DNA from 4 places in the Chryseobacterium capnotolerans genome. Region 1 is predicted to be linked to each of the others. Evidence: riboswitches for the same ligand, from Rfam matches in the RefSeq annotation. Region 1 holds a riboswitch; each other region holds the start of a gene.
The links. Region 1 has a riboswitch for cobalamin ahead of H5J24_RS04760 (acyl-CoA thioesterase). Riboswitches for the same ligand answer to the same signal wherever they lie in the genome.
Positions count from the first base shown of each region.

Region 1 (2,203 bases):
TCGTCGATGGACAAAAAAAGTATTTGAAAACCAAAGCCTATGATAAACTAAATCTCAGTAAAGAATCTCTGGAATGGTTACAGGAGAATGACAAGTATTATATTCCTGATGATGAATTTTATAAATTATTCAGAGTATATTGATAATTTCAATAAATACATTTTTATTTTACCCATCCAAAAAGCATTAAATTTATATATTTGGGAATCTAAAATTTGTTAAGATGATTTCAGTAAACAAAGCATTGTACCTGTCTGCTTTCAGTATTTTTTCTTTAGCCTTCGTTAAAGGGCAAAACAAAGTTCCTTTTGGTGTTGTAAAAGCTGAAGAAGGATATGCCAATGTACGTGTACATAAAGACAACTACAGAAAAATTGTAGATAAGATCCGTATGCGTAAAGGGGATGTATTTGTTTATGTAAAACCTGCTCCGGGAGAAACGGAATGGATCTGGATCAAATATCCTGAAAAGCAGGATGATGACAAACCATTTGTACGATATGAAACTCTTGACAAAGAAGGAATGGTTAACAAAGAACGTATTGCCTTTGTGGATCAGCTTCCCGCTTATACTCCTTCTAAATCTAAAAACGGAAGATCATTGATCTTCACTGATAATTCTGATCCCAAAATTCCTACTGCACAAAGAAGTAAAGTGGTTATTGATGTTTACCCATCCAATGCCGGTTACCGTAAAAAGGAAAAAGATTCAGAAGGAAAGCTTCTTACAATTGATAAAGTTAAACCGTGGGGAATTGGCAACGACCTTCCTGAAGGAATGACTGAAATCAAATCTATCAGACTTCAGCAGCCCGGAAGAGGTTCTGTTTTTGTAAGAGAAGCCATCAAAAATATGTTCCAGCCCACTATGGACTTTAACAATATAGGAGTAACCTCCCTGGACAATGACAACATTTTCCTTTATATGATCAATGGTTCGGGGAATATAGATATACCACTTTATGGACGATCAAAAAGGGAAGAGTAATCAGTCAGATTATTTATCATAATCCGGAATAAATTCATTATTTTTGCACCGAAAAAGTTTAGGCTTATTCATCACAGAAACTGGTTCTGCATAACCGCAGATTAAAAGGGAACCGTGTGAAAATCACGGACTGTCGCGCAACTGTAAGTAACTGAAATCTTTATCAAAAGATCCACTGTGCGAGGCATGGGAAGGAGATAAATGATGTTACAAGTCAGGAGACCTGCCGCTTTCTTAAACAAGAAACTTTCGCGATTTGAAGTTTTATTGATCTGATGGATTGTTTCAGGGATTTCCAATGTTCCTGTCATTATTCTGTTGTTTTGATATTATTTCATTTCGCCTTATTTAATAATGAAATATGACTACAGAAGAAAGAATTGAAGCTGCCGAAACCAGAATCTTTAAAGCGGTTTTCCCTAACACAACCAATCATTACGATACTCTTTTCGGAGGTACTGCTATGCAGCTTATGGATGAAGTAGCCTTTATTGCTGCGACCCGTTTCGCAAGAAAAAGAGTGGTAACTGTAAGTAGTGACAAAATCGATTTTAAAAAACCAATTCCTGCCGGAACGATTGTAGAACTGATCGGAAAAGTTTCATACGTTGGAAAGACAAGTATGAAAGTAAGCGTTGAAATCTACACAGAGCAGATGTACTCTTATGAGAGAGAAAAAGCCATCGTAGGTGACTTTACTTTTGTTGCAATTGATGAATTCAAGAAACCAATCCAGATACTATAAATAAAAAAGTTTCGGGCGGCCAAAGGCCGCCCGAAACTCATTATAATATGTCTTGTTTGCTAAACTCTGGATAAAATATTCCTGTTTTCACTGATTTCAGAAAAGCTAAACAAACGGCTTCTATTGATTATAGGAGAAACAATAAAATCCAGTCATCAGCTTTTTATTTGAGATTATTTTAAAACTTTTTCAGTTTCCAGGCTTCTGCTCAACAGCAGTTCAAAAGCTTCTCCCATTTCATCTGATGCTCTCGTAATGACAGTTTCCAGCATATTCCTGATCTGCTTTTCAGTAACACCTGCTTCTGTCCAGCTTTTTCCTGAAGTATGAGAATTCAGAATAAAAGGCATAATTCTATCGATAGAACATGCAAAAATAGCATCCGGAGTCGCTTCTTCCTCAAATTCAAGCCATAGATTGAAGAATTCAGAACGTAGAGGTTCATCCAGAATTCCAAAGATTTTCTGGGC
Region 1 is NZ_CP065589.1:1,028,921-1,031,123, reverse strand. Features, by position in the region: gene H5J24_RS04770 (hypothetical protein) at 1-143, shown strand, start outside; gene H5J24_RS04765 (hypothetical protein) at 224-988, shown strand; cobalamin riboswitch at 1,053-1,233, shown strand; gene H5J24_RS04760 (acyl-CoA thioesterase) at 1,350-1,733, shown strand; gene H5J24_RS04755 (HD domain-containing protein) at 1,907-2,203, opposite strand, start outside.

Region 2 (2,203 bases), 1.0 Mb from region 1:
CATCTACAACTCCTATTGATAAGCTCAGGCTCTCAGGAATAGAATTGAGAACGTCTTCAAGCTGTTCAGGATTTCTTGCCAGATCAATATGCAGAACATTTACAGGAAGTGAAGAAGCAAGAGACGCATTGTTCTTTAAGCCTTCAAAATAAGTGGTTACAATAAACTTAAGCTTTGGAAACAATCTTCTAAGTTCAGCATAGACAAAAGTATAAGCTTCTTTTGCTTTTTCAGTAAGGTCTAAGGCTAAGAAAGGTTCATCAAACTGAATCCATTCAGCACCCTGGTTTTGTAGTTTTGATAAGATCTCAATATAAACAGGAAGAAGATGATGGGCAAGATCCAGCTTATCAAATCCTTCTTCTTTTTCCTTTCCTAAAAGTAAATAAGAAACCAGACCAATAATTACAGGTTTTGCATTAATTCCTGCCTGCTTAGCCCCTGCAAATTCATTGAATATTTTATCTGAGGTAAGTTTAAATTGCTGGTTTTTATAAAATTCAGGAACAATATAATGGTAATTGGTATCAAACCATTTAGTCATTTCCATAGCGGTGATATCCAATCCTTCTTTCTGATAGCCTCTTGCCATCGCAAAATAAAGATCCAGTTCAGAATTGTTCTTTTTAAGCGCTACTTCATGATATCGTGTAGGAATAGCTCCTACCACCAGGCTCATATCCAATACCTGATCGTAATAAGAGAAATCATTACACGGAATAAGGTCTATCCCTGCTTCTTTCTGTAGATTCCAGTTTTGGCTGCAGATGGTTCTTCCTGCTGTAAGAAGTTCTTCCAAAACGATTTTACCTGACCAATACTGTTCGCAGGCCTTTTTAAGTTCTCTTTTGCTACCAATACGCGGATAGCCCAGAATGTGAGTTTGCATTTTTACAAATTTTAGATTACACTTATTTTCAATGCTCTTTGAAATGCTTCGGAATGCTTTGTATGGATAAGAAAATGTTTGAAATCATTGATATAGACAGATTGTACAATTCTCCCAAGGGAAAATGTACTGCCAATATCATCTGTATGACCCAAAAGCTTCAAACCGCGAAAGCATCGTCCATTCAGTAAAGGCAGGTCTCCTGACTTGTAACGGTTTCCGTCATCCTTCCCGCTTTTGGCAGTGGATATCCAAGGACAGAAACCTTTGGTGTGTTACTTACAGTTGCGCGACAGCTCGTGATTCTCACACGATTCCCTATTAATCTACCTTAAGTAAAACCTTTCCTGTTTGATGAAGATTGTAAAGAACGAATCTATTATCAATAATAAGTTTAATAATAGATTTTAATTTTGTGTAAAATTATTAAAACAGAATATATAATCAATTATGTAGGATTTATTCGGTTAAAATTGCTTTTATATTCTTTTTTTAAAGAATATAATTCTGTAAATTTGACTGATTTTAAACCCTAAAAGAATAATATTCTGTGGAACAACTAGATGATAAGGATATAAAACTGCTGAAACTGCTTCAGAATAATGCAAAACTAACCGTTAAAGAACTTGCTAAGGAAATTAACCTGTCTCCTTCACCTGTTTTTGAGAGAGTAAAAAGGCTTGAACAGGAAGGTTTTGTGAAGAGATATGCGGCAGTACTGGATGCTGAAAAGCTTAACCGTGGATTTACGGTATTCTGCCAGATTAAATTAAAGATTCATGACCGTTCTGTGGGCTATGATTTTGTAAAAGAAATTATGGAAATTTCGGAAGTGGCAGAATGCTACAATATTTCCGGCGATTTTGATTTCCTGCTGAAAGTTCAGGTTCGGGATATGAAACATTATCAGGACTTTGTGTTCAATAAGCTTGGATCTGTAGATTCTATCGGCAGTACCCACAGTACATTTGTAATGGCTGAAGTCAAGAATAATCATGGGTTGACTTTATAGAACTGCTTTTATTGAAAATGATCAGGTTTCAAAAATCTGTTAGGTTTAATATGCTTTATTCAGGAAATATAAAAGCCGCTCTTTTCAGAGCGGCATACTTTTTTAACTTTTAATGGAGCTGCTGATTAGCAAGTAGAACCACACTCTAATAATTTGATGTGGATTACACCATTAACTACACACTGTGTTTGGCATAAAGCGTTTCCTACAACGGTACCTACACCGCCGATAACACCACCTACTGTAGAACCTACACCGCCGATAACACCACCAACGATAGTACCTACTCCTCCGACAACGCC
Region 2 is NZ_CP065589.1:2,045,203-2,047,405, forward strand. Features, by position in the region: gene metE (5-methyltetrahydropteroyltriglutamate--homocysteine S-methyltransferase) at 1-889, opposite strand, end outside; gene H5J24_RS25550 (hypothetical protein) at 952-1,080, shown strand; cobalamin riboswitch at 1,065-1,250, opposite strand; gene H5J24_RS09730 (Lrp/AsnC family transcriptional regulator) at 1,440-1,901, shown strand; gene H5J24_RS09735 (bacteriocin-like protein) at 2,027-2,203, opposite strand, start outside.
Region 2: it holds a riboswitch for cobalamin, as region 1 does, so the genes downstream of both, metE (5-methyltetrahydropteroyltriglutamate--homocysteine S-methyltransferase) here and H5J24_RS04760 (acyl-CoA thioesterase) in region 1, are expected to answer to the same signal.

Region 3 (2,203 bases), 170 kb from region 1:
GGTAGTAGGATGGCAGGACGAACCCACAGGAACCAGAAGTGGTGCAAAATGGATAGATGGGGTGGAAAGTTTCATTACAGATAGCAACGGAAATAATGTAGGAGAAGCAGGAGCAGTTTCTGCTGATGGAAATACAATAATTGGTTCAGCAAACCCGAACCCATATGTTTGGAAAGCAGCTACCGGAGTGACTTATATTACACATCCCAATGCTTCATTCTCTTTTAAAGGAGGGGCCACCGGTGTTTCCGGAGATGGAACAAAGGTTATTGGATTTTACAGGGCATTTGGAGCACCGCCGATGTCGGGAGAAGGTTTTATCTGGACAGAAACAGATGGCCGTGTTAACCTTAATGACTATGCAACAAGCTTAGGAATTAATACCAATGGAGTAACTATGGGACTTCCTTTGGCGATTTCTCAGGATGGGAAAAAAATAGCAGGAACGGGAATGAATGCTTCGAATCAAATGGTGGCATTTTATCTTGATCTTACAGAATATTTATCAGTGAGTGATGTTTCAAAAGATAAAAATACAATGGGGATTTATCCTAATCCGGTAGCTGATATTTTATATATAAAAGAAACAGTAAATATCGAAAAAGCAGAAATTTATAATATGGTAGGGCAAAAAGTAAAATCGTATACAGCTGTGGAACATCAGATTGATGTATCATCTTTGCCAAAAGGGAATTATATCGTACAGCTTTCAGAGAAAGGAGGCAAGCAGCAGAATTACAAATTCATTAAGAAATAAAATTCAGCAAATTTTAATAATAGTTATATCATTGAACGGCTGTTTTCAATAGCGAAAGCAGCTGTTTTTTTATGAATCATTGAAGAGGGATGTTGGAAATTTTATCAGAGTATGCACACGATAAAAGAGATAGTTTTTAAAGGGGATTACTATCGCTATTTTGTTGATATATATACTTTACTACTTTTCAACTCCTATCTTCTTTGTTTTCAGCTACAACATCCATTTTTTGTCTAATACATTTAAAAAGCTATCTTTGCAAAAATTTTGGTTTCCAGTATATTGGAATGAAAAGGGAATTGGGTGTAACTCCCAAACTGTCCCCGCAACTGTAGATCGCAATACCAATTTCTGTACTCAGCCACTGTATAAAAACGGGAAGGCACAGAAAGCGAAAGTCAGGAGACCTGCCAGAATAATAATCAAAAAACATATTGCTTTCGGTGGAAAAGTAGAAGGATATGGATATAAAAAGATCTCTGGTATTGTTTCTCTCATCTTATGGCTGCTTTCTTTTCGGACAGGAGAAAGCTGTAGATACTATTTATATATTTGACAGCCAGATGAATAAGGTGAAACAATTTCACCCTGTGAAAATTATTCATATTGAAGATGTAGAGAAAAACTCTGGCAATCTTTCAGAACTATTAAGGTTTCAATCTTCCATCTATATTAAGGAAAACGGACGTGGTGGAACAGCTTCACCATCATTTAGAGGAACTACCGCTCAACAGACTTCTTTTGTATGGAATGGAATTAGTATTAATTCTAATTTTCTGGGCCAGGGAGATGTAAACAATATTTCTCTTTTTGGATATGACCAAATCGGAATAAAAGCAGGTGGCGGAAGCGTTACTTATGGTTCCGGAGCTATTGGCGGAAGTATTCATTTGGATAATAGTCTTAGTTTTAATCAAGGTTTTCATGGAACCTTGTTTTCTGAAGCCGGATCTTTTAATACCCATAATAATTTTATTAAAGGTTCTTACAGTAATGATAAATTCAGCTTTAAAGCTTCCGGAAATTATTCTATCAGTGAGAATGCCTACGAGGTGAGTAAAGAACCCCGAAATTATATCAACCTTAACGGTGAGTATTACAATACAAATTTTAATATTTCAGCTGCTTACAAATTAGCTCCACACCATCAGATTTCATGGATTTCAGAGTTCTATAACGGGCAGCAGCATTTTCCAATTCTTTTTGAAACAGAAACAAAAACTAAATATCAGACTCAAAATGTAAGAAGTCTGGTTTCCTGGGATTGGAATAAAATCAGATTTAATAACTCTTTTAAAGCAGCTTATACAGAAGAAAATTTTCAATATTTTAATGATATAGACAGACCTAAATTAAGTAGTGGGACAGGAAAAAATTATATTCTAAAGAACGACTTCAATTATTTTCTTACCTCAAAGTGGAACTTCAATATTATTGGAGAATACC
Region 3 is NZ_CP065589.1:858,421-860,623, forward strand. Features, by position in the region: gene H5J24_RS04040 (T9SS type A sorting domain-containing protein) at 1-757, shown strand, start outside; cobalamin riboswitch at 1,009-1,186, shown strand; gene H5J24_RS04045 (TonB-dependent receptor plug domain-containing protein) at 1,219-2,203, shown strand, end outside.
Region 3: it holds a riboswitch for cobalamin, as region 1 does, so the genes downstream of both, H5J24_RS04045 (TonB-dependent receptor plug domain-containing protein) here and H5J24_RS04760 (acyl-CoA thioesterase) in region 1, are expected to answer to the same signal.

Region 4 (2,203 bases), 2.2 Mb from region 1:
TTTGCCCTGTAATAATATCGAAAGTTACAATTCTGGTTAAAGTCGTATTAGTTGCCAAAGCTTTTGAAGGAACCAACATCATCGATTGCATTGTTCCTACCAATGTTTTTCCGTCTGGAGTAATGCAAAGCCCTTCCATTCCTCTGTTCGCTCTTCTTTTTGCTAAAACAGCGGGTAATTTTCTAGTTCCTGTATTTACACCCATTGGGCTTATCCTTTCCATCTCCACTCCATCTGCATTGTAATGAACTATATGTGGACCATATTCATCAGAAACCCAGAATGTACCATCAGGTGCCGCTACAATGCTTTCACTGTCTAAACCATATTTATCCGTACCCAACTCATTTCCTGCTTCATCATAGGCTACTTCACCCGTGCTTCCCATTCCTAAAGGGTTTGGAAGCCCTGTGATAGGCTGACCGGATGGGTTTTTAAGTTTAATATATTTAATCACTTCCACCTTTCCTTCAGCATTAATTTTAAAATGCATAATAGTAGGCGTAAAATTAGGTGCTAAAAACTTCTTCCCGCTCTTATAATCGGTATTGGGGCCACGGTCTGTAATAACATAAAACTCACCTTTTCTTGTGGGATGAGCTGCCGCTCCGGATCCGAATCCACCATTAATGACATCTACTCCATTTATTGTTGCCAGTTTTGAAAATGGAAACTCCTGCGGAAGTTTAGAATAATTAATATCTGGATTATTCATATTGTTGTCATCATCTTTGCATGACCACAATGCAGCCATCATCAAAGCAGATAATAGTATTCTTTTCATAGTAACTTTTATGGCGCGAAAGTATAAATTGATTGTAAACTGATCTTGAATACAATGATAATTGTATTTTAACAATAGAATACTAAGATGAATTCAATATAAACAATGAAATACCCTATTTGATTCGGGAAATCAAAAACAAAGTAGCAATTCATTATCAATCAACAAAATCCATCATCAGAAAACACTGAAACCTGATCTATAATTCACAAAACAGATATCAAAATTTATATGATATATTTGCACCGTTTTTAAGGTTGAACACTGTTCACAATAGGGAATCAAGTGAGAATATTATTTAAATCTTGAGCTGTACCCGCAACTGTAAGCTGTTTTACCTATAGCTATTAATAATACCACTGGGCTAGGATCCGGGAAGGTTGGCTATAGGATGCGAGCCAGGAGACCTGCCTTAAATACACATTTAGTTTCAGGCTGAAGATCATCCTGTAGATAAATAAGTTTCGGGAATAAAACTTTAATTTAATTATATTATGAGAAAAATCTATCTTTTTTTCTTACTGCTTTGTACGCAGTTTTTCTTTGCCCAGTTTACAGAAAACGACATTAAGTTTTGGGTGGGAACCGGTTCTAAAAAGGCTTATTTCATTGCTGATTTCAATGATAATAATACTCCTAAATCTTATGCATGGGGCTATCGTTTTGATGATGATAATTTAACAGCCGAAGACATGATCAATGCGATTGTGGCTGCAGAACCTAAAATAGAGGCTGACATTCCTTCAGGATTTCTACACAGTTTCAAATATAATCACCATACTCCAAGTACTGATGATTACTGGATTACCTGGACCGGGTCAACTGCCGGAAATATGTCCAATCAAAATAATGGTGTAGGGTATACGGCTTTAACAGACGGGCTGTGGTTTGGCATTACTTATGGTCTTGATTTCATCGACACACCACCATCAACTCCGGTACCAGCCTACAGTTCTCAATGGTACACCTTATCCCAAATCACCAATTGGATAGGAACAGGAAACAATAAAAGCCTTGTTGTTGTAGATTTCGGAACCAATAATTCAAGTGGAAAAGCTAATTCCTTCGTTTTTGGAATTCAATATAACGGCAGTATCACAGCGGAACAAGCTCTACAGCTTATCCAGTCACAGGCTGCTTATTTCAATTTTACTTCCAACAATAATCAGGTTTCCAGTTTATCATTAAATACGTTCTCTGGAAACACCTCTGGAACAGAAAGATGGAAGTTATATGCCGGAAAAGACCTTTCAAGCTGGCAAAAAAGACTGATCTGAGTCAGATCCAATTAAGTAACAATACATGGCTGGGATTAAGCTTTGGAGAAAGAAGTCCTTTCACTCCTACTGAAGCAAATAATGCGACATTGTCTGTTGCCTCTGTATATAAGAAAGCATCATTCAACATTTATCCTAATCC
Region 4 is NZ_CP065589.1:3,192,937-3,195,139, forward strand. Features, by position in the region: gene H5J24_RS15230 (esterase-like activity of phytase family protein) at 1-784, opposite strand, end outside; cobalamin riboswitch at 1,022-1,213, shown strand; gene H5J24_RS15235 (hypothetical protein) at 1,279-2,061, shown strand; gene H5J24_RS15240 (T9SS type A sorting domain-containing protein) at 2,007-2,203, shown strand, end outside.
Region 4: it holds a riboswitch for cobalamin, as region 1 does, so the genes downstream of both, H5J24_RS15235 (hypothetical protein) here and H5J24_RS04760 (acyl-CoA thioesterase) in region 1, are expected to answer to the same signal.